DNA from 3 places in the Kocuria turfanensis genome. Region 3 is predicted to be linked to each of the others. Evidence: riboswitches for the same ligand, from Rfam matches in the RefSeq annotation. Region 3 holds a riboswitch; each other region holds the start of a gene.
The links. A riboswitch is a leader RNA that binds a small molecule or an ion and turns the genes downstream of it on or off. The one in region 3 is predicted to bind cyclic di-AMP.

Region 1 (10,062 bases), on a different contig from region 3:
CCAAGAACGTCCGCAAACCGGCCGAGGAGATGGCGGTCATCACCGAGGACCTCATCAAGCTCCTGGACGAGATGTCCAACGGGCTGCACCGCGGCCGCTACCCGGACTCCGCGCACGGCCGCAAGATCGCCGCCATCCTGCGCACCGTGGCCGACAACCTGGACGTCTGAGCCGACCGGCCCGGGCCCCCGGCCCGGGCACCCCACCCAGCACTCACCACGAGGGAGACCAGCAGTGACCGAGGAGACCGTCCAGGACGCGCCCGCCGAGGCGGCCCCCGAGCCTCCTGCCCGCCCGGCGCGACCGGCCCGCCGCCGGGCCCCCAAGCAGGACGCCCTGCTGATCGCCGACGTCGCCACCGCCCGTGCCGGCGTGGAGCAGATCGCGGAGCCCTCGCAGATCGGCCCCGGGCACCGCGTGCGGGTCGAGGAGGACCGGCTGGTCGTCCACCTCTTCGAGTGCGCCCTGCCCGGCTACCGCGGCTGGAACTGGTTCGCGAGCCTCGCCCGGGCGCCGCGCAGCAAGACGGCGACCGTCTGCGAGGTCGGCCTGCTGCCCGGGGAGGACGCCCTGCTGGCCCCCGAGTGGGTGCCCTGGTCCGAGCGCGTGAGCCCCGAGGAGAAGGCCCAGGAGGAGCAGGAGCGCGCCGAGGAGGACGCCGCGGCGGCGCCCGCCGACCCGGCCCCCGGGACCGCCGCCGAGGAGCCGGCCGCGGGCGGCGACGGGTCCGGGTCCGGCCCGCAGGACGGGACCGGGCCGTCGCCGGACGGCGAACGGCCCTGAGCGCCCCGCGGGGCGGCGTCGCGGCCGCGGGCGCACCCGATCCCGCCCGGGGCATGTTCCGGTCCTTCCGCTTCCGCAACTACCGCGTCTGGTTCCTGGGCGCGCTGGTGTCCAACATCGGCACGTGGATGCAGCGCACCGCCCAGTCCTGGCTGGTCTTCGACGAGCTCTCGGACCACGACGCCACCGCGATGGGCGTGGTGACCGCCCTGCAGTTCCTGCCCCAGCTCTTCCTGGCGCCCTGGGCGGGGGTGCTCGCCGACCGGCTGGACCGGCGCCGCCTGCTGCTGTGGACGCAGACGGCCATGGCCGCGCTCGCGGCGGGACTGGGCGCGGCCGTGCTGGCCGGGGTGGCGAGCCTGGGGCTCGTCTACGCCTTCGCCCTGGCCCTCGGCGTCGCGTCCACCCTGGACGCCCCCGTGCGCCAGACCTTCGTCTCCGAGATGGTCGACGACGACTACCTCTCCAACGCCGTGGCCCTGAACTCCACGTCGTTCAACGCCGCCCGGATGATCGGCCCCGCCGCCGCCGGCGTGCTCGTGGCCTCGATCGGGTCCGGGTGGGTGTTCCTGCTCAACACGCTCACCTTCGGCGCCATGCTCGCCGCGATCCTCGCCATCCGCTCCGAGGAGCTGCGCGGGATGCCGCGCTCCGGGCGGGGGCGCGGGCAGATCCGGGAGGGGCTCGCCTATGTCGGGGGCCGTCCCGACATCGTGGCGGTGCTGGTGACGATCTTCCTCATCGGCACCTTCGGGCTGAACTTCGCCGTGTTCCTGGCCGCCATGGCCGGCCCCGAGTTCGGCCGCGGACCGGAGACCTTCGGGGCGCTCAACTCGATCCTCGCGGTGGGCACGGTGGCGGGCGCCCTGCTCTCGGCCCGGCGGCGCAGCGCCCGGCTGCGCTACGTCTACGGCGGCAGCGCCGTCTTCGCGCTCAGCTGCCTCGGGGCGGCCACGGCGCCCACCCTGACGGTGTTCGCGCTGTGGCTGGTCCCGTGCGGGCTGTCCTCCCTGACGATCATGACCACCGCCAACGCCTACGTGCAGTCGACCACCTCCCCGGTGATGCGCGGCCGGGTGATGAGCCTGTACATGGCCATCTTCATGGGCGGCACCCCGGTGGGGGCGCCCGTGGTCGGGTGGATCACGGACGCCCTCGGGGCGCGGTGGGGCATGGGCGTGGCCGTGGCCGCCGGGCTCGGCGGGGCCCTGGTCGGCGCCCTCTTCTGGCTGCGGCTGCGCGCCCGGGGCCCCGCGGCCGGGGCGGCGCCCCCGGGGGGAGCCCCCTAGCGTCCGCCGCCCGGCGCGCGCAGCCGGTCCACGACGTGGTCCACGCAGGCCAGCAGCCGCGCCACGTCGTCGGGCTCGATCGAGACGAACGTGGCGATCCGCAGCTGGTTGCGCCCCAGCTTGCGGTAGGGCTCCACGTCCACCACGCCGTGGGCGCGCAGCACGGCGGCCACGGCGGCGGCGTCCACGGTCGAGTCGAAGTCCACCGTGGTGATCACCGTGGAGCGGTCCTGCGGGCGGGGCACGAAGGGGGCGGCGAAGGGGGAGGCCTCGGCCCAGGCGTAGACCAGGTCGGAGGACTCCTTCGTGCGGGCCGCCGCCCAGGCCATGCCGCCCCGGCCGTTGAGCCAGCGCAGCTGCTCGTCCAGCATCACCAGCGTGGCCAGCGCAGGGGTGTTGTAGGTCTGGTCCTTCCGCGAGTTCTCCAGGGCCGTGGTCAGCTTCAGGAAGTCGGGGACCCAGCGGCCGGAGGCGCCGATCCGCTCGATCCGCTCGATCGCGGCGGGGGAGAAGGCCCCCAGCCACAGCCCGCCGTCGGAGCCGAGGTTCTTCTGCGGGGAGAAGTAGTAGACGTCCGCCGCGGAGAGGTCCGCGGCCATGCCGCCCGCCGCCGAGGTGGCGTCGACCAGCACCAGCGCCTCGTCCGCGATGCCGGCGGGCCGCACCACGGGGGCGGCCACCCCGGTGGAGGTCTCGTTCTGGGGCCACGCGTAGACGTCCACGCCGTCCTCCGCCCGCGGCTCCGGCCGGGTGCCGGGCAGGGACTCCACCACCGAGGAGGCCTCCAGGAACGGCGCGGCGTCCGTGGCCTGGGCGAACTTGGCGCCGAACTCGCCGAACACCAGGTGCTGGGCCTTGGCCTCGACCAGCCCGAAGACGGCGGCGTCCCAGAAGGCGGTGGCCCCGCCGAGGCCGAGCAGGACCTCGTGGCCCTCGGGCAGACGGAGGAACTGCGCCAGGCCCTCGCGCACCGAGCCCACGAGCCGCCGGACCGGTGCCTGCCGGTGGGAGGTCCCGAGCAGCCCCGCCCCGGCCCGGGCGACGGCGTCGACCTGCTCCGGGCGGACCTTGGAGGGCCCGGCGCCGAACCGGCCGTCGGCGGGGAGCAGGTGCTGGGGGATGGTGACGTGTGCGGACAACGGGTGCTCCCTCATGACGGACGTGCGGCGGGCGGCGGACGCGGCGGCCGTGCAGGGGCGTGCACGGCCGGGCCCCGGCCCATTCTGCCCCACCCGGGCCCGGTCCCCGCCGCCGTGGCCCGGTCCCCGCCGCGGCAGGGGCACGCGGACTAAGCTCGTGCGGGAAGACCGGACCGGGCGGGATCCCCGGGGACGGACGGCCGGACGAAGGATGACTGAGGCATGAGCGATCTGATCGACACCACGGAGATGTACCTGCGGACCGTGCTCGAGCTCGAGGAGGAGGGCATCACGCCCATGCGGGCGCGCATCGTCGAGCGCCTCGACCACTCCGGGCCGACCGTCTCGCAGACGGTGTCCCGGATGGAGCGCGACGGGCTGCTGACGGTGGGAGCCGACCGCTCCCTGGTGCTCACCGAGCTGGGCCGGGAACGGGCGGTGCAGGTGATGCGCAAGCACCGTCTGGCGGAGCGGCTGCTGGCCGACGTCATCGGACTGGACCTGGCGCAGGTCCACGACGAGGCGTGCCGCTGGGAGCACGTGATGAGCGAGCAGGTCGAGCGGCGGCTGGTGGACCTGCTGCACAGCCCCCGCTACTCCCCGTACGGCACGCCGATCCCGGGCCTGGCCGCACTGGGCGTCGGGGACAGCCCCTCGGCGGCGGGGCACCCCTCCCTGCTGGAGGCCGCCCGCGCGGACCCGGAGGGGACGCACACCGTGGCGCTGCTGCCGGAGGTGGTGCAGGCCGACGCCGCGCTGCTGGGCGTGCTGAGCGACGTGGGCGTGCTGACCGGGGCCGTGGTCCGGGCCCGCGTGGAGGGTCAGCGGGTGCGGATCGAGGTCGCCGACACCGGCCGGTCCGCGGAGATCGACCTGCGCACGGCCGGGGCCATCCGGGTCCTCGCCGCCTGAGCGCCCGCCGGGCCGTGCCCGCGTCCGGGGCACGTCGCGGCGCCCGGCGCGAGACCCGACCATCATTGTGGGGACGTTCACAAGGCACTTTCGGCCAGTCCGGCCGGATCGGAGCCCGTCAGCGGTGAACGACCTGGTGAGCGGCCGGATCCGAGGCGTCCGGACCCTCGCTCCACCGTGCGCCGCCGCCACGCACTGATAGTCGGAAACGACACAATCCGCGGGTTTCCATACCCTTCGAGATGCAATTCCGTGATCCGTCGTGATCAAAACGTGACACTTCCGTAACCGGTCATGTATTGTTCAACGCGTGCTGATCACTGGTCGGATCGGCATCCTCGTGCACATCGCCGAATTCTGCCGGTGCCCGGGGCCGATGCACAGAAACTGCTTGGCAGAAGCGGGGGAACCATTTCCGGTCCCGGTGATCCGGGGCCTTGGGGTTAAGTCGCCGGAGCGCATGCGCTCCGCGGCCGGGTGTCTCCCACCCGAATCCGACAGCTCACCTCGTAGGCAAAGGGAGGAACACACCCATGGCTATTTTCAAGCAGAACACTGCCCGCCACCGCGCCGAGACCTCCTCGAACGCCGTGCGCAACACCACGATCGCCGCCGCAGCCGGCGCCGCGATCGTCGGCTCCATCGCCCCGGCCCAGGCCTACGCCGAGGTCCCCGCGGCCTCCGGCGCCGCCTACTCGGCCCCGGCCCCGGCCCCGGCCGCCGCCTCGCTGGCCTCCTACACCTACCAGGCCCCCGTCGCCGCGCAGCCCGCGGCCCCGGCCTACCAGGCCCCGGCCCCGCAGCCGGCGGTCTCCACCGCGAGCGTGGCCCCGCAGGCCAACGCCACGACCGAGATCCCCGCGGCCGCCGGCGGCATCGTGGGCGCCGCCCACCAGGGCATCGGCTCCGGCTACGTCTACGGCGGCACCGCCTTCGGCGCCTGGGACTGCTCCGGCTTCACCCAGTGGGTCTTCGCCCAGAACGGCATCGACCTGCCCCGCACCACGTGGGACCAGTTCGCCGCCGGCACCCCCGTGGCCAACCCGCAGCCCGGCGACCTCGTCTCCCAGAACGGTGGCGGCCACGTGGGCATCTACATCGGCGGCGGCAAGATGATCTCGGCGCTGAACCCGACGCAGGGCACCCAGATCCACTCCGTCAACGCCATGCAGCTCGACGGCTACTACCGGATCGGCTGATCCGGCTCGCCTCCCGCGGTGATCCCAGGGTCGCTGCGGGAGGCACCCGGTCCGTCCCGGACCGCCGCGACCCGCACTCCCGGGTCCGCCCCGCACCCCCCGTCTTCCCGGGCTCGGTGCGCCCCGTCCCCCCCCGGACACCCCCTCCTCCGTTCGCCCGCCGTGCGCGGCCCTCCGCATCCGGAGCGCCGCGCTGCCGGAGATCGCATCACCCCGCGCGCCCTCGTGCGGGGTGATCCGTGCTGTCACCGCAGTCTCCCGGCAGGTTCGCCCGGCCCTCCAGAAAGCCTGCTGAATCCCCCCATGACTCGTGATCTGAACTCCTCGACCGGCGTCGGCTCCCTCCTCACCGGCAGGGCCCGCACCGTGGCCGCCGTCGCCGCCTTCTCCGGCCTGGCGCTGGCCACCACCGTCTCCGCGCACGAGGCCCCGGCCCAGGAGGCCGCCGCCGACGCCCCGCTGTCCGCCGTGGCCGCCGCGACCCCGTCCGCCGCCCCCACCGTCTCCCTGGCGCCGGCCGCCCACGTGACGAAGGCCCAGAAGGCGTCCGAGAAGAAGGCCGAGAAGAAGGCGGAGCCCAAGGCCCGCGCGACGGTCGAGCAGAGGACCGGGACGCCGGCCGCCCAGGCCGCTCCCGTCCTGCAGGCTGCTCCCGCCGCGCCCTCCGTGGTGCAGGCCACCCCGGCGCCGAAGCCGGCCGCCCAGGCCGCTCCCGTCCTCCAGCCGGCTCCCGCCGCGCCCTCCGTGGTGCGGACCACCCCGGCGCCGAAGCCGGTGGCCGCACCGACGACTGCCCCGGCCCCGCAGCCGGCCGCTCCCGCCGTCCAGGCCGCCCCGAAGCCGGCCCCGGCGCCGAAGCCCGCACCGAAGCCCGCCGTGCAGGCGGCCCCGGCGGCCGAGCGCACCGTCACGCCGCAGAGCTCCGCCTCCGGCAAGGGCGCCACCATCTCCTCGGCCGCCCTGGGCCAGCTCGGCGTCGGCCAGGACTGCACCGCCCTGGTCACCAACGCCCTGCGCGCCGCCGGCATCAACCACCACGGCTGGCCGGCCTCCTACCTGAGCCTCGGCACGCAGGTCTCCGCGGGCCAGGCCCAGCCCGGCGACCTCGTCTACTACGCCGACGGCGGCATGGGCATGGCCCACATCGGCGTCTACATCGGCGGCGGCAAGGCCGTGCACGGCGGCTGGAACGGCGGCACCACGGTCGTCGACAGCGTCAACGTGGGCTCCGGCCCGGTCTACGTCCGCGTGCGCTGACCGCACGCGAGAGCATCGGTTCGGGTGCGCGGTCCCTGGTCGGCCAGACAGGTTCCGCGCACCCGCTGCTCGTCCGGGCGGCCATCGGCCGCCCGCCCGCCGTTCCGGTGGCACGCCGCCGGCCCACCGCTGCCGTGCCACGCCGCCGGCGGACCGCCCGGACGCCCCGGCCGGGGCCCGGCCCGAGCCTCCCGGCGCCGATAGACTGGACCCATGGCCACCGACTTCAGCCGCAACGCCCGCACGAGCCTGGACCGTGAGTACGCCTACATGGCCTACGGCATGATCGGCGGGGCCGTGCCCGGGATCGTGGTCGGCTTCGTGGTCGCCGCGTTCGTCGGCCACGCCGCCATGTGGCTGTCCGTCTTCGGCGGCATCGGCATCGTGCTGGGCCTGCTCACCGGGATCCTGCTCCACCGGCGCCACCGCGCCGCGGGCGAGCCGCACGAGCCCCAGGGGAGCCCAGCAGCGCGGGAATGACGTGCTCCCGGAGCAGCGGCGCCAGGTCTGCCGGCAGCGCGGCGGGCGAGACGTCGTCCAGCGGCTGCCAGCGCAGCTCCTCGATCTCCGCGCGGGCCTCCGGGCGCCCGGTGAGGGGCGCGGTGAACACCGTGGAGCGCACCCACGTGGCGGCCTCGTTCGCGGCGGGGGCCTCGAACTCTCCCAGCAGGCGGAGCTGCCCGGGGTCCAGCACCAGCCCGACCTCCTCGGCCGTCTCCCGCACGGCCGCCTCGGCGGGGGACTCGCCCGGGTCGAGCTTGCCGCCCACCAGCATGAAGCGGTCCGTGCCCCGCTTGCGCACCGTGAGCAGCGCGCCGTCGTCGTCGCGCAGGCACACCGCCGTGATCGTGAGGACCTCCACGTCGGCGGGGGAGCCCCGGCCCGCGGCGGTGCGCAGCTGCTCGATCTCGCCCTCCAGGTTCCGGGCGGCGCGCGCTCCCCAGCGCCGCTGCGCGGCCGGCGTGCGGTAGACCGGCTGCCGGCGCCAGAGTCCCTCGAGCACCCGAAGCCGCCCGGCGGCGAAGTCGGCGTCGGGCACGTGCGCGTACTCCCGGCGCACGGCGGCGGCGTAGGCCGCGTACGCGTCCGGCGCCGACCCCAGCACGGCGAGGTCCGCGTCCAGCAGGAGCGCCCCGGGCAGGTCCCCGGGGGCGGCCGCGTGGTCGAGGGTGAGCAGGACCAGGCGCTGGACCTCGGCGACCACGTCCGGGGCCAGACCGGCCGCGGTCAGGCGCTCCCGGGCCAGCTCGGCGGAGTCCCGCTCGTCCTGCCCGGGCCTGCCGGCGTAGACGGCGTCGTGGAACCACGCGCCCAGCAGGAGGGCGTCGTGCTGCTCCCGGTCCAGCCCGGCCCCGGCGACCAGCTCCTCGAGGGCCTCGAGGACGGCCAGCAGGTGCGAGCGGCCGTGGTAGTGCCGGTGGGGCTCCCCCCACCGCTCGACGAGCTCCGCGCCGATCCGCGGCAGGCCGGGGAACCGGCCGTCCCACCGCCGGCGCAGCACCCGGCCGATCCGCTCCGGGCGCGCCCGGGCGGGCACGCGCAGACCGCTGCGCAGCAGCACCCGCGTGAGCTCACGGCCCTCGACCGGCCGGGCGCCCGCGGCCACCGCCGCGTCGTAGAGGCTTCCCCGCACGTCGTAGTGGTCCCGGTCGAACGCCCGCCGGGGCACGCCCAGCCGGTGCGCGAAGGCGTGCAGCTCCTCGTAGGAGGAGTCGGAGACCAGGTGCGAGAAGTGCGTCCCGTGGGCGGGCCACAGCGGCGGATCGATGTAGACGGGCATGCGACCGATCCTAGACGCGCACGGTTCGCGGGGTTCCCGGGCAGCACCTAGACTGTTCGGCGTCGCCCTCGTAGCTCAGGGGATAGAGCACGGCTCTCCTAAAGCCGGTGTCGTTGGTTCGAATCCAATCGGGGGCACCACCGGAACGCCCCGGACCGCACGGTCCGGGGCGTTCGGCTGCCCGGGGCCTGCCGCTCAGCGCGGCGGGTCCGCGGGGCGCTCCGGGTCGCCGGCCGGAGGCCGCGGCGCCCGGCGCCGCAGCGCCTCCACGGCCACCGCCACGGTGACCGCCAGCAGCAGCACCAGCAGCACCCAGCGCGCCACCACCAGGGCTGACGCCGTGGCCACGGCCGAGGCGTCGCCGGGGTCCGCGAGCGCGGCGTCGATCGCCGCGTTGCCCGCCAGGGAGACGGCCGCGAAGCCCAGCACGACCGCCGAGCGCAGCCACCGGCGAGCGCGCGAGGCCGTGTGGAGGGCGACGAGGAGCAGCCACGCCAGGCCCACGAAGAGCGGGGCCAGCAGCCCGGAGGAGCGGTGGACGGCCTCGTACTGGGCCCGTCCCTCGTCGCCGAGGGCGGCGGCGAGCCGTTGGGCGTGGGCCTGGTCGAACCCGCCGGGCATCCACTCGGGCAGGAGCAGGCCGTCCGCGACGGCCGCGCCGAACTGGGGGAGCACCCAGGCGTGCACGTACAGCCACAGCAGGGCGGAGACGCCCAGGGCCACCCCGACCACTAGCCCGGAGCTCGACCGGGCGGGCTCCGGGCGCAGCTCGCCGGGCCGCGCCTCGTGCAGCCGCGCCCCCCGCGGCGGTGCCGGAGCCGCCGCGCTGCCGTGCTTGCGTGCCTTCTGCGCCCGTGTCAGTCCCATGCCCCCATTATCCGGCCGGTGGCCGGGCGGGCGGTCCGGCTGTGCGTCCACCGCGGGGCGCCCGACCCAGGAGTAGGCTGGGGCCACCCGCACCGGTCCTCGTGACCCGCGGGAGAACGGTCCGGCCGACGACGACCGGGCGCGCGACGAGGACGACACGGAGGTGCCGGTCATGGAACTGTCCATCGGACTCCCGGACGGCCTGCTCATGCGGCTGACCGAGGGCAATGCGCTGAGGCTGTTCGAGAAGGACCACGAGACGGTGCGCCGCACGGTGGACTGCTCCGTGCTCGGCGGCGCCCCCATCACGGACCTGGTGTGGTCGCACAAGCTCTCGGCCGTGATCGTGGCGGTGCCGTCGCTGCACCGGCTGTTCCGCTGGGACCCGTACACCGACGTGCTGTACGGGTTCGCGGGCACGGGGGAGCCCGGGCGGCGGGACGGGGAGGCGGGGCAGGCCACGTTCGCGGCCACCGTCTCGATCACCGAGGACGGCAACGGGACCCTCTGGTTCGTGGACCGCGACTCCTCCTCCCTGCGCTGCATCGAGATCGACACGGACAAGCCCGACGGCGACCCGCGGGTCTGCACCGTGGTGGGCCGGGCGGGGCCGGGCTTCGCCGACGGGCCGGCGGACGTCGCCCAGCTGGACCACCCCGAGGACCTGCAGATCCTCTACGACGGGTCCATCGTGATCGCCGACACCGGCAACGACGCGATCCGCCACCTGGACCTGGCGGACCGGGAGCTGGACACCGTCTACGGCGGCGCCGAGGCCGGGGCCGCGGAGTTCGACGACGAGATCCGGCTGCAGCGGCCCGTCCGGGTGACCGTGG
Region 2 (10,062 bases), on a different contig from region 3:
GGAGAAGGTGGTCAGCACCAGCGTGAAAGGCACCCGCCGGCTGGTGCTGGGCAGGCCGGCCAAGGACAGCCATGGATAGGCTGTGCCGGTAGCCACGACATGACGGGCCGTGCCCGCCGCAGAGAGCACGTCTGCTGCGGCGGGCACGGCCCGCCGCCGTCACAGCACGGTCTGGTGGTGTCGCTGGCGTCAGCCCGGGGGCGTGTGGCGGGGCAGGCGGATCCGGAAGCTGGTCCCGCGTCCGGGGCCGTCGCTGGTGGCCTCCAGGGTCCCGCCCTGGGCTTCGACGAGGGATTTGCTGATGGCCAGTCCCAGGCCGGAGCCGCCGCGGTGGGCTTCCCGGCCGTGGTGGGCGCGGTAGAAGCGTGCGAAGACGTGCGGAAGGTGCTGGGGGTCGATACCTTCCCCTGTATCGGCGACGGTGAGGGTGACCGCTTCCGGGGTGTGGTCGGTGCGCACGGTGACGGCGCCGCCGGATGGGGTGTGACGCAGTGCGTTCTCCAGCAGGTTGCCCAACACTTGTCCCATCCTTTCCCGGTCGACCAGCACCGGTGGGACCTCCATGCCGGTGTTGATGGCGGTCACTGAGATGTTCTGAGCGGCGGCGTCTTGTTGGACGGCCGCGGCCGCCTGGGCTGCCAGCTGGCCCGGGTCCTGGAGGGTCAGCTGCAGGTGGGTCATGCCTTCTTCGGCGGCGGTGAGGTGGCGGATGTCGCGGGCCAGTCGTTCGAGCCGAGCGATCTGGGCGTACAAGATGCCCGTGGTTCGTTCATCCCACTCGACCACTCCGTCCTCGATGCCCTCCAGATGTCCTTTGAGACTGGCCAGGGGGGTGCGCATCTCGTGCGCCAGATCGGCCAGCATCTGGCGGCGAGTGGTGTCCACGGCGTCGAGCCTGGCGGCCATGTCGTTGAAAGACCCGGCCAGGGAGTCGAATTCCGGGCCCAGGCTGGTGGAGGTGACACGCACGTCGTAGTTGCCGGCAGCCACCTCCTGGGCGGCGGTGCTGAAGGAGGTCAGGGACCGCCCGATCGTGCGGTAGAGGTAGAAGGTGAGCATCCCGGCGATGTAGAGCGCCGGCAGCCCGCCGATGGTCAGGGCGGTAAGGCTCACCGAGCGGAAGGCGTCTTCCAGGTGCACCAGCCCGGTGGCCGCATCGGCGTGGCCGGTCTCGACGAGCTCGTGATAGAACATGCTCGGCCCGACCAGCACCGCGGTGATCACCACGATGATCAGCCCGATGGCCAGCACCGCTGTCTGGGCCAGCATCAATCGCACCGTCAACGGGCTCCAGGACCACGACCAGGCCCGGGTCCGGTCGGAGACGGCGGCGCTCATCGCCCGGTGCCCATCCGGTAGCCGATCCCGCGGATCGTGTGGATGAATGTCGGCCTGGTGGCTACGTCGCCGAGTTTCTTGCGGATCCGCCCGATGTGCACGTCCACCAGGTGTTCGTCCCCGGTCCAGGTGGTGTCCCAGACCAGCTCCACCAGCTGCCGGCGCGAGAGCACCAGTTGCGGGCGGGCAGCCAGGCACAGGAGCAGGTCGAACTCGATCCGGGTCAACGCCACCGGTTCCCCGGCCAGGTGCACTTGGCGGGAGTCCCCGTCCACCACCAGTTCCCCGATCACCAGTGCCTGCTGTCCGTGCGGTAAGGCTGTAGTGGATTCAACACTTCCCGTGCGGGCCCGGCGCAGCATGGCCTGGACCCGCGCCACGAGTTCGCGCGGGCTGAACGGTTTGGTCACGTAGTCGTCGGCACCGACCGACAGGCCCACGATCTTGTCGACCTCATCATCCCGGGCGGTGAGCATCAGCACGTGGCAGTCCGAGAAGGTCCGCACCTGACGGCACACCTCGATCCCCCCGATCCCCGGCAGCCCCAGATCCAGCACGAGCACGTCGGGGGTGTACTCCCGCACCGCGGCCACCGCCTGGTTGCCGTCGTGGCGCACCACGACCTCGAGTCCGGCCTTGCGCAGATAGCCCGCGACCAGCTGCGCGAGGTCGACCTCGTCGTCGACCACCAGCACACGTCCGGTGAGCGGATCCGTCATCTGTCCTCCCGGTACTGATCGCGGTGACATGAACACTGTGCTGCGAGCCCCAGCGTCCCAGGGCGACCGTGTCTGAGGCCTCGGAAACGAAACAGGGGGTGGACTCGACGTGGCCGGGCTCACCGGTGAACCGGTGGTCGCTGTGGCTAACGATCCCCTGCCCCGGGCGGATGAGAGGGTTATCGGGCACGGAGAAGATCGCGTGTCGCCCCTTCACGAGCCCGGACAGACGCAACACGGTCGGGACCCGGCCACCACCACCGAGCGAGGGGACTCCGGTGGTCTCGGCCATCTCGGTGACGGTGCGCGCGCTGGAGGAGCAAGACCCCAGGCGAGGGGGTCCGTGTCCTGAGGCAAGAGGACGCGGCGCTGGCGAACCTGCGGTTGGTCGGTGACCGTTTGGGGTGCTGCTGACTGTGCGAAGGGCGCGCGCCCATCGGGTGCCGCGTCGGGGATCACCGCACTGGACTGGCTGGAACGGGTCGACGGGGATCATGACGTCCCGGTGTCGGCCCGTTCCAGCCGGTGGGGGCTCAGTTCGTGGTCCTGGATCAGGCCGCGAACCACTCCTCCAACCAGCCCTGCATGAGCTCGATCTCCGCCTGCTGGTCCTCGATCATCTTCTCCGCCATGGCTCGCAGCTCTGGGTCGGTGCCCATCTGCAGCTCCATCTCGGCCATCTCGAGAGCCATCTGGTGGTGGGCGATCATCTCTTCGAGGAAGGCCTTGTCGAAATCATCCCCGGACAGTTTCGCCAGCTCTTCCAGGCTCATGCCGTCCATGCCGTCCATTTCGCCCATCATGGCGCCCTGCATGTCGGCATTCATGCTCTGACCATGGCCGCCATGGCCGTGGCCGTGGTGCCCGTGGCCGTGGTGGTGGCCGTGGCCGTGGCCGTGGCCGTGGTGGTGGTGGTGTCCCGGGGTGTTCTCGGCGGCCAGCCGCTGGGCCGCTGCTTCCAGCTGCTGGATCTCCTCGGTCTGGGCCTCGATGATCTTCTCCGCCAGGTCACGGATCTCGGGACGCTCGGACTTCTGCAGGGCCAGCTCGGCCATGTCGGTGGCACCCTGGTGGTGGGGGACCATCATCACGGCGAAATGGCGGTCGTGGTTCATGTGCCGCTCAGCGCCCGTCTGTGCGGAGGCGGAGGCAGGCTGGTGCGTCGGGGACGCGACCGCCGCGGTCGCCCCGGCACCGCTGAGGGCCAGCGCCAGGGCCGTCCCGGCGGCCAGGTGCTTGATCGTCGACGTCATGACGAACCTCTCCTTCGCAGCAGCCCGTGCTGGGCCTGCACATCGTGGTGTTTGCTCTGCTCAGCCTCGGGTCGAGGCGGGCCGATCCGTCCACGGTAACCCCGCCGTGGTTGCTTTCTCCGGGCTGGGAGGGCTGGGCGGTAGATCTTCACTGAACCTTCAAGAGCGGGCCCATCAGGGGGCCGAATCGGGGTGTTCCCCGGCGGTGGCCTGATGCAGGCATCTCAGGTTCTGACCGACCGATCCTGGATGCTGATCAGGTGGGGGCACACCCGCCGCCCGCCACGGGCGGCATTCGTGGCGGGCGGCGGGTTGGCTCAGCGGAAAGTGACGTAGCCGACCGTCGGCATGGCATTCACGCTGTGCACGAAGGTGCCCTGGGTGGGGTTCAGCGCGGAGATCATCTTGCCGCCACCGAGGTAGATCCCGATGTGGGCCCCGCCGTTCTGGACGACGAGGTCGCCGGGCTGCGGGTCAGTGGTCGGGGTGCCGGCCGCCCACTGCTGCTGGCTGGTGCGGGGGAGGTCGATGCCCTGCTGGGCGTAGACCCACTGGGTGAAACCGGAGCAGTCCCAGGCGCCGAAGTCCGTGCCGCCCCAGACGTAGCCGGTACCGACGCCCTGCATCGCGGTGCCGACAATGCCGCCGGCCGCAGCGGAGGTGGCGGAGATCTCGGAAATGTCCGAGGACTGGGGGGACAGACTCGAGGTGGCCGCCCCAGCGGCCGGCAGGCTCGCCGCCTGCACGGTGACGGGGGCCTGGGAAGCGGCCGGAGCCGGGGAGGTCGCGGGGGTCGAGTATGCGGTGCCGGACGTGGCGGGGGCTTCGGCATAGGCCTGAGCGGGGGCGACGGAGCCGATCACCGCCGCGCCGACAGCGGCGGCCAGGGTCGTGGTGCGCACCAGGTGCGAGGGGGTCTGGGCGCGGTGGCGGGCAGAGCTACGCGTGAAGAAAGCCATGAATGAGGGTCCTCCTTTTGCCTACGAGGTGAGCTGTCGGGTTCGGGTGGGAGGCACCCGGCCGCCGAGCCTGCAGCTCCGGCGGCTTCACCCCAAGGTCCGGGTGCGGACCGGGTATGGTTCCCCCGCTTCTGCCAAGTCATTTCTGTATTGGGGACCCCGGCTGCCGGCAGAATTCGGCGAAGCACCCGGGGAAGCCGATGAGATCAGCCAACGGCACGCAGAGGACACTAGCGCCTAGATAACGAAAAGGTCACATTCCCTGTGGTGCCGGGAAAAGGCTTGCGCCGGCCTCGCGCGGTCGCCGGCAAAACGGCCGGTAGCCCACCACGCCTGGGGCACATTCGTTCCGGCGGGGTGGCGCCGCTAGCTGTCTTTCCTCCCCGTGCCACCACTCATCGGGACCGCCCCGGGGAGGCTCTGACCTGCGGTATCGCGCCGATGAGCGCGGTGGGAGCTCGGATCCGCTGCCCCTCATTACCCGTGGAATCCTTCGGCCTGCGCCCGGTGCGGGGGAAGGTGAACCCCCGGGGGAGCTTCAGCGTCCCTCAAGGGTGTTCTCGGATTTTTTTACGAAACCGCCCAGCATTGCTTGGGGGAGTGAACTGTTTCCTTCATGAAATCTTCATATCCAAGGGTGTCGAACAGGTGAGAAGAGCTGCTTTCTTCACGAGATCTTCAAATTCATCCGGGTCCATGTATGGGACCGGTAGATCAATGGCCCGCTGCGAGGGGAGTAATTAAGCGGGTCCTTCGCTGTCGTTGGTGAGGCCAGGATGGTCAGCGGCGGATCCACTGGGCTGCCGGCTGCCACGTGGCTGGGCCGATCAGTATTCCGGGGCCGATTGGGGACGCCGGGCGGTGCCGTCACCGCTGCCTCGATCGTGGTCACCGGCTGTTGATCCGCGATCCCCTCGCCCCGTAGGCGTTCCTCGACAAGGCCGGCACCGGGCGGGAGCAGTGCCGACCGTGGTGACCGTGCGGATCGGCATGGCGCACAGGCCTTGCAGAGGGGTGAGGGTGGCCGCTTCCGAGCCGTTGGCGGCGGGGACGGTCGGACCTACTGCTCGGCGGGGTGGGCCGGCTCCTCGCCGGGTGCGGCCTCGACGTGCTCGGGGCCCGCGGCCACGTCGCGGACCGTGTGGCCGCCGAACTGGTTGCGCATCGCCGCGATCATCTTCATCGCCGGGGCCTGGTCCTGCCGGGAGGCGAACCGGGCGAAGAGGGCGCTGGAGATGGCCGGCACCGGGACCGCGAGGTCCAGAGCGGCCTCCACCGTCCAGCGGCCTTCGCCGGAGTCCTCGGCGTAGCCGGCGAGCCGGTCCAGGTGCTCGTCCTCGTTGAGCGCGTTCACCGCCAGGTCCAGCAGCCAGGACTTGATCACCGACCCCTCGCGCCAGGAGTTGAAGGTCTCCCGTACCGAGCGGACGTGACCGGCGGCCTCGAGCAGTTCCCAGCCCTCGGCGTAGGCCTGCATGATCGCGTACTCGATGCCGTTGTGGACCATCTTCGCGAAGTGACCCGCACCGTGCTCACCGGCGTGGACGAAGCCAAACTCGCCGGCGGGTTTGAGCGAGTCGAAGATCGGCTGCGCCTTGGCCACGGTGCCCTCGTCCCCGCCGACCATCAGGGCGTATCCCTGGGTGATCCCCCACACGCCGCCGGAGACCCCGCAGTCCAGGTACTCGATGCCCCGTTCGGCCAGTCTCCGGGCGCGGGGGGCGTCGTGGATCCACCGGGAGTTGCCGCCGTCGATGATCACGTCGCCCTCGCCCAGCACGCCGGCCAGCTCGTCGATCACGGTGTCCACCACCGTGTCCGGCACCATGACCCACACGACCCGGGGCGGGGTGCCGATCTGCTCCACCATGGCGGTGAGGCTCTCGGAGTCGGAGAGCTCCGGGTCGGTGTCGTAGCCGACCACTGTGTGGCCGGCCTCGCGCAGCCGCTCACCCATGTTGCCGCCCATCTTGCCCAGTCCTACCAGTCCCACCTGCATGGTGTACTCCCTTCTCGGTCCTCCGCCGCTCAGGCGGACATCAGCTGGCCGGGTCACCCCACGGAGGAAAACCGCACAGACACAGCCCTCTTGTATCTAGCCAACAGGGACAGTTTCCTCCCCTGCATCTCCAGGTGTCCGCCACGTTCGCACGCTCCCGTCTGGGGCTGCCACCCGACGTGCGGAACCGGTACCGGACGGGCCCAGCCGCACGGGTGCGTCCACGTGCGTGGCGCTGCTCCATGCCGACAAGCTCACTAGCCCGCCGCGCCAGGGAAGGCCCCACGGTTCCAGGACCTCCTTCTTGAAGGTTCCGTGAAGATTCCCGCTCATCGCCCTGACATGGAGTTGATCACCGTTTAGATACAACGCTGATAAGGCTACTGTCGGAAACATGGTGGATCGCAAGATCCGTCGGCACCAGATCGATATACCGCACGAACCGCAGTATGAGAGAAGGAGCAGAACCATGACTCATCACGTGAGCTCGATGCTGGAGACCTACCCGAAGGACCTGGGGGACATCGACCAGCAGAAGTTGGCGGAGTGCATCGAGGCCTGTTTCGAGTGCGCCCAGACCTGTACCGCCTGCGCGGATGCCTGCCTGGCCGAGGACATGGTCGCGCAACTGAGCACCTGCATCCGTAAGAACCTGGACTGCGCCGACATCTGCGCGACCACCGGCCGTGTGCTCTCCCGTCAGACCGGCAACAACGCCGAGGTCACCCGGGTCGTCCTGGAGGCATGCCGGGCCGCCTGCAAGGCCTGCGGCGACGAGTGCGCCCAGCACGCGGGTGAGCACGAGCACTGCCGCGTGTGCGCCGAGGCCTGCCGCCGCTGCGAGGCCGCCTGCGCGGACCTGATCTCCTCCCTGGGCTGAGACGGGCCGAACACTGACCTGACGCAGGAAAGGAAGAGGATGGGCTTGAAAGAACAGAGCGTGATCTCGGGCAAACGGCGCCTTCGGCGGCGTGTTCCTGCCGCGGCCGCGTCGGCCGTTCTGGCTCTCGGGGCGGTGACCGGCACAGGGGTGGCGACGGCGGCCCCGGCCTTCGCCGATGCCCCGGCCGGCAACGAGCAAGCCGCCAGCTTCGAGGTGGAGTTCCTGAAGAGCATGATCGACCACCACTACATGGCGGTCGTGATGGCTCAGGAGTGCGTGGACAAGGCCGTGCACCCGGAGCTGGCCGCGATGTGCGAGGACATCATCACGGTCCAGAACCAGGAGATCGAGCAGATGCAGACCTGGCTGCAGGAGTGGTACGGAATCACCTATGAGCCCCAGCTGTCCACCGGTGACATGGCTTCGATGCAACGGCTGGACCAGTTCACCGGGGCCGAGTACGAGATCCGGTTCATGCAGTCGATGATCCGCCACCACTGGGCGGCGGTCCGGGAGGCCGAGACCTGCCTGGACCGCGCCGAGCACCAGGACCTGCTGCAGCTGTGCCAGAACATCAAAACGGTCCAGCTGAGCGAGATCGCACAGATGCAGACCTGGCTCGAGGAGTGGTACGACCGCCAAGGCGGCCGCCCCGCCGCCACCGCCTGATCGACCCGCTGACCGGCCGATGTCCATTTACACCATCTGCCGGTAAAAGACGGGGCCTGCCCCTGCACGAACGAGCTGCACGGGGGCAGATTCCGTCTTCCCCCCATACCGCCCACTACTGCTTGGCGTTTGCTTCACCGCGGTGCACGCATGGTCCCGGTGACAGACCGCCCGGCATCCGCCGAGCTGGTATCGAGGGACCGGCTCATCGCCCGAGAGGGAATCTGCCATGCACTACATTTCATTAGGCCGCCGTACCGCGGCCGCCGCCTCCGCGGCCGCTGTGGCCACTGCGTTGCTGGGCGGAGCCGCTGCGCCGGCATCCGCCCACTGGGAGGCCGCCCCGGTGTCCTCCCACAGTCAGACGGAGATGATCCAGCCGGACCCGACTTCCCCGACCGCCTACGAGTTCGGTGAGACCCTGGCCGGGCTGGAGGGCGAGGAACTGGAGATCACGTTCCTGGCCGAGATCATTCCGCACCACCGGGCCGCGATCGAGATGGCCCAGCTGGAGCTCGAGCGCGGAACCAGCCCGGACATCCGCACCCACGCGGAGAACATCATCGCCAATCAGCAGCACCAGATCGACCAGTTCACCACCTGGTTGGAGGAGTGGTACGGGCTGACCCCTGAAGAGGCCATGGCCCAAGCCCCGGCAGAAGCCCAGGAGGAGATGAAGATCCTGGAGGAGGAGACCCAGATGATGATCGAGGAGCTGTCGGCCGCTGAGGCCGGTGAGGACTTCGATGTCGCTTTCGTGCAGAAGATGATTCCACACCACAACAGCGGGATCATCGAGTTCCTCGAGCCGCAGTCTCGCGCCGTGCACCCGCAGCTGCGCGTGGCGGCCACCTCGGGGATCACCACCCAGCAGGCCCAGGTCGCGGACTTCCGCACCTGGCTCGCCGGCCGCGCCTGATCACCGAGCTGAAACGGCGCGATCGGTGGGGCCGCCCGTTAGGGTGGCCCCACCGATCAACGACAGACTTCCATGTTCCGACCGCGCGAAAGGGGAGACCGTCGTGTACTCCGGAATCGTGGCCATGGCCCTGGTGGCGATGTCGGTCGTCGTTCTCCTCTACGCGCTGCACCGCACAGCAGTGATCACGGCCGACCCGCTGACGGTGCTGCCCGCTCAGTCCGGGTGGATGCCCCAGGAGCACGCGCTGTCCCGGTTCCACGCCCGCTGGTACCTCGCCTCGATCGTGTTCCTGGCCTTCGACGTCGAGATGCTCTTCATGTACCCGTGGGCGGTGGTCGTGATCGAGAAGGGGATCTCCGCGGTCGTGGAGATGTTCCTGTTCCTCGGGGGCCTGCTCGTCGCCGTGGCCTGGGCCTGGCGGGAAGGAGCCTTCCGATGGGCCTGAACGAACTCCTCGCCCGCTTCGCGGTTCGGGCCGCGCAGGTCCTCGTCGTCGAGGTCCCGGGACACTGGGACGCGCGCATGGAACTGGAGCAGCAGCTGCTCCGCCGCGGGTGGCGGCCGGCCTCAACACCGGCCGACGCGGACGTGCTCGCCGTGTGCGGTGTCCCCGGCCCCGAGCTCTCGGAGCTCGTGGACCGGCTCTGGGAGCAGATGCCCGGTCCTCGCGTCCGCGCCGACATCACCTCGCCGGGAGGGGTGGGACCAGCCCTCGACGACGCCGCAGCGCTCCTGCTCGACACCCCGCACCACCGGACGGACGCCCGGGAACGGCCGCAGGAGCCCGAGATCCCCGAGGACGTGGATCATGGGGGCCACGGGGGCATGGACCACGGCGAGATGGACCACGGCGAGATGGACCACGGCGAGATGGACCACGGCGAGATGGACCACGGCGAGATGGACCACGGCGAGATGGACCACGGCGAGATGGACCACGGCGAGATGGACCACGGCGGTCATGGCGGTCATGGCGGCATGGACCACAGTGGTCACGGCGGGATGGACATGGCCCCGGGGGGAATCGCCCTGGCCGGGGGCGGGGAGGACCGTGACGGGCTGGAGATGGACGTGCTCCACCTTCCGCTCGGTCCCGTGCTGCCGTTCTGGCCGGCCGGGCTCGTGCTGCACTGTTCCCTGCAGGGGGATGTCGTGGTCGACGCCGAAGCCTCCGTGGTCGACGGCGCCGGAGCAGGCGGACCGGGTCCCGGTCCCGCGCCGGCGGCGGTGGTGGTGTGGTGCGACCAGGTCGTGGCGTTGCTGGCCCTGGCCGGGGCCGAGGACGCGGCATCCGGCGCCCGCCGCGCCCGGGACGCCCTC
Region 3 (10,062 bases):
CGACCTGCCCGCACGCGCCGTCATCGTCGGCGGCAGCGCCGTCGGGGTGGAGACCGCCACGTTCCTGGCCCGCTTCGGCGTGCAGGTCACCCTCATCCACCGCGGGGACCGCCTGCTGGGCCGGGAGGACCCCCGGGTGGGGGAGCTCGTCCACGACTACCTGGCTGAGACCGGGGTCGACATCCGCCTGGGCGCCTCCGCCGCCAAGGCCCACCGGAACGGTGCGGACAGCGTCATCACCCTCGAGGACGGGACCGAGGTGGCCGCCGACGTGGTGATTTTCGGCACCGGCCGCGCCCCCCGCACCCAAAACCTGGGCTTCGAGACGGCTGGGGCACGACTGGGCGAGCACGGCGAGGTGCTCATCGACGAGCATGCCCGGGCCGCCGACAACCTGTGGGCGATCGGCGACGTCACCGGGGTGATGCCGTTTACCCACGTGGCGAAGTACCAGGGGCGGATCGCCGCTGACGCGATCCTGGGCCGGGCCCACGCCGCGACCTATGAGGGGATCCCGCGGGTGGTGTTCGCCGACCCGGAGATCGCCGCCGCCGGGCTCACGCAGCAGCAGGCGGAGCAGCGCGGGATCCGCACCACCGCCACCGAGCTGGATCTGGCCCAGGCCATCGCCCGCCCGTGGACCTACGAGCAGGACCCGCGCGGGCATCTGGGGCTGCTGGCCGACGCCGACCGGGAGGTGCTGATCGGGGCGTGGGCGGTCGGCCCGCAGGCCGGGGAGTGGATCCACCAGGCCTCCCTGGCCATCCGGACCCAGCTGCCGCTGGAGACCCTGTTGGACCAGGTCGCCCAGTTCCCCACCTACCACGAGGCCTACCAGGCCGCCCTGGAGCAGCTGGAGGTCTAACGCCACCGATCCGAGTTCCATGCCCCGCCCCGTCCAGGTAAGGATCACCGTGAACGTCCCGGAAGCACCTGAAGACCCGTCCACCCCGGAACCGACCGGACAGGATGCGGGTGTGCGCGGGGGCTTCCCGGACATCGGTGCCCTGGCCCCGCTCGGTGACGGGCTCTCGGCCGCCCTCGTCGGCCCGGACGCGGCCGTGGAGTTCTTCTGCCCGTTGCGCTTCGACGCCCCCGCCCTGGTGTTCCCGGTGCTGGACCGCCGGCGTGGGGGCCGGCTGCGGTTCGGTGCGGTCGCCCCTTCCGGTGCCGCGTTGCCGGTGACCCGGCGGTGGTACCAGCCCGGCAGCGCGGTGATGGTCCTGGAGTGGGGTGGGGCCTCCACGGTCTTGGCGCGGATGAGGATGGCCATGACCTGGCCGCCCCCGCAGCACGGCCAGGAAATCCTGTGGGTGCTCGAGAGCGTCAACGGGTCGGTGGATGTCGAAGCGGTCCTGGAACCCCGGCCCGGGTTCGGGACCACGGCCTTCGATCTGACAGTCAGTGACGGGCTGGCGACCCTCGCCTCCGAGGCTGAACCGGTGCAGTTCGCCGTCTCCGGCCTACAGCTGGAGGACCGAGACGGGGGCAGCGCCGGCGGGCAGGCGGTGCTGCACGCCGGGGAGCGGTGGGCCGGGCGCCTGATGATCGGGGCCGGGGCGGGCCCCTGCACCGCGGAACCGGAGGAGGTGGCCGCGGCACTGGAGGCCATCGATGAAGCGTGGCGGCAATGGTCCCAGAACCTGGTCTATGAGGGCCCGGCCCGGGAGGCGGTGCTACGCAGCGCGATCACGCTCAAGCAGCTGATCTACGCCCCCAGCGGGGCTGTGACGGCCGCGGCCACCACGTCCTTGCCCGAGCAGATCGGCGGGGAACGCAACTGGGACTACCGCTACACCTGGTTGCGCGATGCCAGCTTCACCCTCAACGCCCTCTACCAGCTCCAGTGCTACCCCGAGGCCAACGCCTACGCCCGCTGGTTGTGCACTGCCACCGCCGGGGCGGGGCTGCCGCTGCGGGTGCTCTACCGGGTGGACGGGGCCACCGAGATCCCCGAGTCCTCCCTGACGGAGGTGACCGGCTACCGCGGCAGCACCCCGGTGCGGGTCGGCAACGACGCCGAGGCCCAGTTGCAGCTGGACAGCTACGGTGAGCTGGTCGACTGCCTGAGCATCTGCGAGGTGTTCGGCGATGACGTGATGCGCACCGAATGGCCGCACTTCCGCCAGCTCGTGGATTTCGCCGCCGAGCACTGGCAGGAGCCCGACAGCGGGATCTGGGAGGTCCGCAACCACCCACGCCACTTCGTCCACTCCAAGGCCCTGGCCTGGACGGCCCTGGACCGCGGCTGCCAGCTGGTGGAAACCTACGGACTGGACGGCGACCTACCCCGCTGGCGGGAAGCAGCAGATAAGTGCCGCCAGGAGATCTTCGACTCCGGAGTCACCGACGGGCACTTCACCCGCGCCTACGACGATCCCTCCATGGACGCGAGCCTGCTGATGCTACCCATCATCGGATTCATCAACGGCGACCACCCGATCATGACCAAGACCATCGAAACCGTCCGCGCCCAGCTCACCCCCCAGCCCACCGTCCACCCCGGGCTGCTCTACCGCTACCGCCTCGACGGGCCCGACAGCGTCGAGGACGGGTTGGTCGGCACCGAAGGGGCCTTCACCATCGCCAGTTTCTGGCTCATCGAAGCCCTCGCCCTGGCCGGGAACACCCGCGAAGCCAACGAACTGTTCGAGACCCTGGTTGCCCTGGCCGGGGACCTGGGCTCGTTCGCCGAGGAGATCGACCCCACCACCGGCACCCAGCTAGGCAACACCCCCCAGGCTTTCACCCACATCGGCCTCATCAACGCCGGGATGCGCCTGGCCGGAACATCCGCCAAAGGACAAGCACCCGCATCTCCGGCCCCGGCACCCGCGCCACGGACCGGCTGAGGCTTCCACTGATCCTGAAACCGCCCGGTCATCACCCCGGGCACCGACGTGAGGCACAACCATGGACGACACCGTCTCGACCCTGATCATTCTCGGCGGCACCGGCGACCTCGCCTCCCGGCTGCTGCTGCCCGGCCTGGGCCGGCTGCTCACGGAACAACCCGACCGGCGGATCCGCCTCATCGGCTCCGGACGGCAGGACCGGGACGATGAGCAGTGGACCGACACCGTCCGGGGGTCCTTCGACACCGTCGGGGCGACAGGACCGGCCGTGGACCACGCCCTGGCCGACGCCCGCTACCTCAGCGCCGATGTGTCCGCCCCCGAGGACCTGGAGCAACTCCTCGGCGCGGCCACCGGGATCCCGGCCCTGTACTTCGCGCTGCCCCCGGCCGTGACGGCCAAAGCCGTGGACGCCTTGCAGGAGGTCGAGCTGCCCGAGGGCACCGTGCTGGCGATGGAGAAGCCCTTCGGCACCAATCGGCAGAACGCGGCCGAGCTCAACGCCATGCTCGCCGAGCTCGTGCCGCAGGAGCAGGTGTTCCGGGTCGACCACTTCCTCGGCACCTCCACCGTGCTCAACGTGCTCGGTCTGCGCTTCACCAACCGCCTCTTCGAGCCCCTGTGGAACCGGGACCACATCTCCCGCGTCGACGTCGTCTACGACGAGGAGCTGGGCCTGGAGGGCCGCGCCGGGTACTACGACGGTACCGGGGCGATGGTCGACATGCTCCAGAGCCACCTGCTGCAGGCCATGGCGCTGGTCACCATGGAGCCGCCCGCCACCGTGGAGGCTACCGAGCTGCAGGCCGCGAAATCCCAGGCTGTGCGCTCCGTGCGACTGTGGGCCGGAGACCCCGCCCGAGCCAGCCGACGCGCCCGCTACACGGCCGGCACGGTCGGTGGGCAGGACCTGCCCGACTACGTGGACGAGGAGGGCGTGGACCCGGAGCTGGGGACGGAGACGCTGGCCGAGGTCACCGTCGAGGCGGACACGTGGCGGTGGGCCGGGGTGCCGTTCACTCTGCGCTCCGGCAAGGCCATCGGCGACCCCCGTCAGGAGATCGTCGTGACCTTCCGCCAGACCCCGCGGGTGCCGGACGGGTTGCGCGGGGCCGAGGACCCCACGGTGCTGCGCATCGGCCTGGGCTCCCCCACCATCGCCCTGGGACTCAACATCAACGGCCCCGGCGATCCCCTCACCATCGACCGCGCGGAACTGGCGACTGACTTCGGGGAGGGCCGTCTGAATCCCTACGGCGAAGTGCTCCAGAGCATCCTCGACCGCGACCCCACACTGTCCGTGCGCTCCGACGCCGTAGAGCACGCCTGGGCGCTCATCGACCAGATCCGCGATGCCTGGCAGGCCGGCCGGGTACCTCTGGAGGAGTACCCGGCCGGCTCCCCCGGCCCCGACTGGAGCGCCGCCCACGAGGAGCAGCGGTGACACAGCGGCTGGTCGTCATCGGCTGGGACGCCGCCGAGATGAGCGCGGCCTCGGCCGCACGCCGCCAGCAGGGGCGCGACGAACTCGAGATCGTCGCCTTTGAGCGCGGCAACTACACCTCCTACTCCGCGTGCGGGATCCCGTATTTCATCGGCAAGGACGTGGCCGAGGCCTCGGAGCTGATCGCCCGCACCCCGCAGCAGTTCCGCGACAACCACAACAACATCGACGCCCGCACCGGCCACGAGGCCCTGGAGATCGACCTTCACCGCCGGGCCGTGCTGGTACGGGAACAGGTCACCGGCCGGGAGACCTGGGAGGGCTTCGACCAGCTCATGCTTGCCACGGGAGCCGTCCCGTTCCGCCCGCCCCTGCCCGGGATCGACGCCCGCGGCATCCACGGGATGCAGACCCTCGACGAGGGCCTCGCCCTGCGGGCGGTGCTGGAGCAGGAGCGGCCGGCGCGGGCGGTGGTCGTCGGGGCCGGCTACATCGGCCTGGAGCTGGCCGAAGCTCTGTGCGCCTGGGGGTGCAGATCACCGTCATCGGGCGTCCCCCGGCCCCGCTGCCCGCACTGGACCCGGACATGGGCGCCCTCATCACCTCAGCGATGGAGGGGTACGGGATGGAGGTCCGGATGGAGGAGACGGTCACCGGGTTTGAGACCGATGGCGGACAGGTCACCGCGGTGGTGACCGACCAGGCCACCATCCCGACCGATCTGGTGATCCTGGGTCTGGGGGTGGCACCGAACACGACCCTCGCCGCACAGGCCGGGATCCCCCTGGGCGCGACGGGCGCGATCGCGGTGGACCAGCGGCTGCGCACCGGGGTCGAGGGTGTCTGGGCGGGAGGGGACTGCGTGGAGAAGTTCCACCGCGTCTCCCGCCGCCACGTCCGGCTGCCACTGGGCACCCACGCCAACAAGGAGGGCCGCACCGCCGGGATCAACATCGGCGGCGGCTACGCCACCTTCCCCGGGGTGCTCGGCACGGCCGTGACCAAGATCTGCCACGTCGAAGTAGGACGCACCGGGCTTGGCGTCGCGGAGGCGCACGCCGCCGGCTTTGACCCCGTCACCGCGGTGGTCGACTCCACCACGCGGGCCGGCTACTACCCCGGCGCCAAGCCCATCCGCACCAAGCTCATCGCCGAACGCGGCACCGGACGGCTGCTCGGAGCCCAGATCGTCGGCGAGGAGGGTGCGGCCAAGCGCATCGACGTCCTCTCCGTCGCCCTGTGGCACGAGACCCCCGTGGAGGAGCTGCTCAACATCGACCTGTCCTACGCACCGCCGTTCTCCCCACTGTGGGACCCGGTCCTGATCGCCGCCCGCAAGGCCTGGCAGGCCGTCGAGAACGACCGCTCCCACACCGAGCCCTGACCGCCGCCGGACCCGCCCCGCCCCGCAGGCACTGAGCCGTTCCCGATGAATCGCAGTGGAAGCCGCCGCACACAGGCACCTTCCACTATTGTGGAAGGTGCAGGGATCATTTCAGGACCGGGAGGAACTATGCGTATCGGCGAGGCGGCCGCAGCCGTCGGCATGACGACCAAGGCGCTCAGGTTCTACGAGAAACAGGGACTGCTCCCACCGGCCCAGCGTGCCGCCAACGGCTACCGCGACTACCCGAAGGAGCTCCTCGACAGGCTGGAGTTCATTCACCGCGGCAAGGTTGCCGGGCTTCCTCTGGCCGAGATCCGTGACATCCTCCGGGTCCGCGACGCCGGGCAGGTGCCCTGCACCCATGTGACCGAGCAACTGGCCCAGCAACTGGCCGGCCTGGACCGACAGATCGCTGAGCTCACCGCCCTCCGGGAATCCGTGGCCGAGAACTACAGAAGAGCCGCCGAAGGCGACCCCGACCAATGCGACGCCCAACAAATCTGCAGCTACCTGTGACCCCGGCGACCACGATCCGCGCCCAAGCCCACACCAGGAACCTTCTGCAGGCATGGGGCTCACCCTGTCGAGCCCCATCCCTGAGTAACCGCCTGTCACCACTCATGACGGGAACCACATTCACCGCGCCCTCCGGGAGCCGGCGGGTGCGTCTCTATATCCACGAACAAACCAGCAGCACCCCGGCTTGCCACATCACCGGATGGCCGACATGCGATCCCCGGGTGTGAGAGGGATCGGGTGCGGCACCGACCACACCCCGAGGATGCAGAGACACCTAGAGGTGCTTGCCCTAAAGACAGATGGTGTCTGAGCGCCCGGGCGCATGACCGGGCGCTCAGAGACCGTGTGGTTACAGCCAGCCGGCGGGGTCGACGGTCTGGCCGTTGACGACGACCTCGAAGTGGAGGTGGCAGCCGGAGGCGTTGCCGGTGGCCCCGGCGATCCCGATGAGAGCACCGGCCCCCACGGCTTGACCCGCCTGCACCCCGAGGCTCTGAAGGTGGTTGTAGGTGGTCTGCAGGCCGTTTCCGTGATCGATGACGATGCGGTTACCGCCCCCATAGGCGCTGAACCCCGCTTCGGTGACCGTCCCGGCCGCCGAACTGAGCACCGGGGTGTCGCACCCTGCCGCGAAATCGACGCCCGTGTGCAGCTCCGCAGCCCCACCGGTCAACGGGTTGACCCGGTACCCGAAAGGCGAGTTCGTCACCATGTTGGCCACGGGCGCACTGAGCCGACCCACCGGCGCCGACACCGGGACCACCGCCGGTTCGGACGCCGATGCCGGCGCCACCGACATCGCCCTAACCGGTGCAGGAACAGAGACCGGTGCCGGGGCGGGAGCAGGTGCCGGCGCAGCCACAGGAGCCGGGGCAGCGACGGGGGCCGGGGCCGCCACAAGTGCCGGGGCGCCGACAGGCCCGCCTACCGCCCCGTCAGAGGTCAGCGCGATGACGTCGCCGGGATAGATGGTGGTCTCCCACCCCATCCCGTTCAGGGCGAACACCGACTCCAGCTCCACCCCGTAAGCGCTCGAGATCGCCCCCAGCGTGTCTCCGGGCACGACCTCGTGCGTGACCGGAGCTCCCTCGGAGAGGGTTGCTCGACCGGTCAGTGCGATGACGTCGCCGGGGTAGATGGTGGTCTCCCACCCCATCCCGTTCAGGGCGAACACTGATTCCAGCTCCACCCCGTAAGCGCTCGAGATGGCCCCCAGCGTGTCACCGGGCACGACCTCGTGCGTGGTCGGCGACCCCTCGGAGACCGAGGTCGCGGCGGCAACAAGGCCGCCGGCGGGAACCGAGCTCGCCGCCTCATAGGACCCGGCTGCCTCCGTCGCGTTGGCCGGCAGGCCCCCACCCAAAAGCAGACCCGTGGCGGCGAAGGCCACAGCTGCTGACCGGCCGATGTTTCCGGCCTCCGAGGTCACGGCACGTGAAACGGCCTTCATCGGACGCAGGCGCGCCGGGGTCACACGATGACGCGCTGAACGGTGATTCCTGGACAAGATGTACCTCTCCCAATGCCTGCGAAGTTAGCTGTCGGACTCGGATGGGATCATCCGGACGCTCGAAGAACCGCGGAACGGCCCCCAAGCGGCTTAGCCCCAAGAGCTTCCTGCGAAGCCCACTGGTGGTTCCCCCGCTCCTGCCTGACATGTACTACGAGCGGCCCCTTGGACAGCGGCAGGATTCGACAGTCCGCCCAAGAGGGGAACGCCTCTGATGGCGTTGCCGAACCTAGTGTCGACCTTCCCTCATAGGGGAACGTCAAATCCAGGTCGGTTGGCGCCGGCCTCGCCGCGCCACCCCGACCCTGATCGACTTGAATCCGCCCCTGGGCGAACGGGTACCGTCGGTCCCCCAGCTCCGCGCGTCCCACCAGCGAGGAACCGTCAACGACACCCCAATGGCCTCAGCAGGATGCCGCGGTACCGGGCGGAGGTCTGGATGACAGCCCCCAGGGCTACGCCCATGGCGGCGTGGGCCAGCAGTGTGTCGAGGAAGTACCCGTTCCAGAGAGTTCCGAACGCATCGAGACCGAACGGGCCGAACTTCAAAGCCATCGGCGGCAGGAGCATCATCGCGCTCTCCACGAACACAACGGAGAACAGCACTGGACCCCACCACCGGGTGCGGCCGAACAAGACCGAATAGATCACGGCGAAGGAGATGCCGTTGAAGAAGTGATAGGCAGCCCCCAAGAAGTAGCTCAGCGGGCTGGGGTCTGACATCGGAGCCGCCCCGGCGATCATGTTGCCGAACATGGTCACCGAGTCCGGCAGGTACCCCAGGTGCACCCCGGCCACGCGCACGACGTCCAAGGCCATCGTGAGCACCACCCCGCCGACTACCCCGACCCACAGCCGGTTGTACAGCCGATCGAGCCCCGACCACCGCGCATAGACCAGGATCCCGAGCAGGACCAGCATGCCCGGCACCGCCACAGCCCAGAACAGCAACGGCATGGGGGCCAATTTCATCGAAGCCGCGACCACCAGCAGCGAAGGCGTGCCTCCAGCCACCAGGGCCAGAACGGTCAACCAGGCCTCTCGCGCGATCATGGATCCCTCATCCCGGACCGCACCGTCACCATTGATTGAGTTCTTTTCGAACACGACTGCGTCCAGCTGGTATCCGCTCATGTCACTGTGCTCTTTCCATGCTGGTCGTCTGCACCACAGGCCCTCATGGCCCTTCACCGGGCAACGCAGAACGCACCCGAGGCACGCCCGCCATTCTGAACCTTCCCCTATTAGGCAACGTCAAACGGCGGGGTAGCCGGGGTAAGTGACCCGAGTCCTGCAGTCCGTGCCGGACCACCGCAACACCGTGGTGGCCAACCACCACGTCCAGCACCGTCCAGGGCCACAACGGTCAGCCCGGAGAACCATTGCGCGGACGGACGGATCCGTGGAAGCCACGAGTATCGCACCATGCGTTTCACCCCTGGGGTGGTGGCAGAGATTCCATCGTGAGACCGTGATGAGCACCCGGGGCGGGAAGGCTCCCGAACGGCTGCACCCCGCGGAAGAGGACCACTCCTGTGCGGCGCCCCTCCGCGGTGAGACGGAGCTGGAGGATGCCCGTCCCCACGGCGGATGACCGAGGATGGAGCGCGCCATGCAGATGGGACTGGTAGGGCTGGGCAAGATGGGTGGCAACATGCGCGAACGGCTGCGCGAGGCGGGCCACACCGTGATCGGCTACGACACCGACGCCGAGCTCTCCGACGCCGAGAGCTTGGCCGCGATGGTGGAGCGGATCGACCATGGGCCCCAGATCGTGTGGGTCATGGTGCCGGACACGGTCGTCGACGTGGTGATCGACGAACTCGCCGAGCTGCTGGGCGAGGGCGACGTCATCATCGACGGCGGCAACTCCCGGTGGATCCACGACGCCCCACGGGCTGAGAAACTCGCCACCAGAGGCATCGAGTACCTCGACTGCGGCGTCTCTGGGGGCGTGTGGGGCATCACCCAGGGCTACGCGCTCATGGTCGGCGGCGAGGAGGCCACGGTCGCCAAGGCGCAGCCGATCTTCGACTCCCTCAAACCCGCGAGTGATTTCGGCTTCGTCCACGCCGGGGACCACGGTGCGGGCCACTTCGCCAAGATGGTCCACAACGGCATCGAGTACGCGATCATGCAGGCCTACGCCGAGGGCTGGGAACTGCTCGAAGCAGCCGGCCATGTCCGCTCGGTGCGAGAAACCTTCAACTCCTGGCGCGAAGGCTCGGTGATCAAGTCATGGCTGCTCGACCTGGCGGTCAACGCCCTCAACGAGGACGAGCACCTCGAGCAGCTCCGGGGGTACGCCGAGGACTCGGGCGAGGGCCGGTGGACCGTCGAGGCGGCC

Region 1: another riboswitch for cyclic di-AMP. It lies ahead of AYX06_RS14940 (C40 family peptidase); the one in region 3 lies ahead of AYX06_RS19545 (LysM peptidoglycan-binding domain-containing M23 family metallopeptidase).
Region 2: another riboswitch for cyclic di-AMP. It lies ahead of AYX06_RS09650 (C40 family peptidase); the one in region 3 lies ahead of AYX06_RS19545 (LysM peptidoglycan-binding domain-containing M23 family metallopeptidase).

The regions. Positions count from the first base shown of each region.
Region 1 is NZ_CP014480.1:3,250,650-3,260,711, forward strand. Features, by position in the region: gene AYX06_RS14915 (cold-shock protein) at 1-170, shown strand, start outside; gene AYX06_RS14920 (DUF3027 domain-containing protein) at 235-783, shown strand; gene AYX06_RS14925 (MFS transporter) at 837-2,072, shown strand; gene serC (phosphoserine transaminase) at 2,069-3,226, opposite strand; gene AYX06_RS14935 (metal-dependent transcriptional regulator) at 3,434-4,123, shown strand; cyclic di-AMP (ydaO/yuaA leader) riboswitch at 4,462-4,651, shown strand; gene AYX06_RS14940 (C40 family peptidase) at 4,657-5,322, shown strand; gene AYX06_RS14945 (C40 family peptidase) at 5,626-6,579, shown strand; gene AYX06_RS14950 (hypothetical protein) at 6,793-7,059, shown strand; gene AYX06_RS20890 (DUF4031 domain-containing protein) at 6,977-8,359, opposite strand; tRNA gene AYX06_RS14960 (tRNA-Arg) at 8,424-8,499, shown strand; gene AYX06_RS14965 (hypothetical protein) at 8,555-9,226, opposite strand; gene AYX06_RS14970 (NHL repeat-containing protein) at 9,399-10,062, shown strand, end outside.
Region 2 is NZ_CP014480.1:2,076,570-2,086,631, reverse strand. Features, by position in the region: gene AYX06_RS09670 (heparan-alpha-glucosaminide N-acetyltransferase domain-containing protein) at 1-79, shown strand, start outside; gene AYX06_RS09665 (sensor histidine kinase) at 190-1,338, opposite strand; gene AYX06_RS09660 (response regulator transcription factor) at 1,335-2,057, opposite strand; gene AYX06_RS09655 (DUF305 domain-containing protein) at 2,609-3,310, opposite strand; gene AYX06_RS09650 (C40 family peptidase) at 3,628-4,269, opposite strand; cyclic di-AMP (ydaO/yuaA leader) riboswitch at 4,276-4,444, opposite strand; gene gnd (phosphogluconate dehydrogenase (NAD(+)-dependent, decarboxylating)) at 5,330-6,268, opposite strand; gene AYX06_RS09640 (four-helix bundle copper-binding protein) at 6,738-7,148, shown strand; gene AYX06_RS09635 (DUF305 domain-containing protein) at 7,284-7,820, shown strand; gene AYX06_RS09630 (DUF305 domain-containing protein) at 8,167-8,739, shown strand; gene AYX06_RS09625 (NADH-quinone oxidoreductase subunit A) at 8,843-9,187, shown strand; gene AYX06_RS20465 (hypothetical protein) at 9,178-10,062, shown strand, end outside.
Region 3 is NZ_CP014482.1:37,968-48,029, reverse strand. Features, by position in the region: gene AYX06_RS18070 (dihydrolipoyl dehydrogenase family protein) at 1-865, shown strand, start outside; gene AYX06_RS18065 (glycoside hydrolase family 15 protein) at 978-2,852, shown strand; gene AYX06_RS18060 (glucose-6-phosphate dehydrogenase) at 2,914-4,299, shown strand; partial or broken gene AYX06_RS18055 (FAD-dependent oxidoreductase) at 4,296-5,683, shown strand; gene AYX06_RS18050 (heavy metal-responsive transcriptional regulator) at 5,813-6,202, shown strand; gene AYX06_RS19545 (LysM peptidoglycan-binding domain-containing M23 family metallopeptidase) at 6,555-7,655, opposite strand; cyclic di-AMP (ydaO/yuaA leader) riboswitch at 7,715-7,888, opposite strand; gene AYX06_RS18040 (hypothetical protein) at 8,100-8,849, opposite strand; gene gnd (phosphogluconate dehydrogenase (NAD(+)-dependent, decarboxylating)) at 9,328-10,062, shown strand, end outside.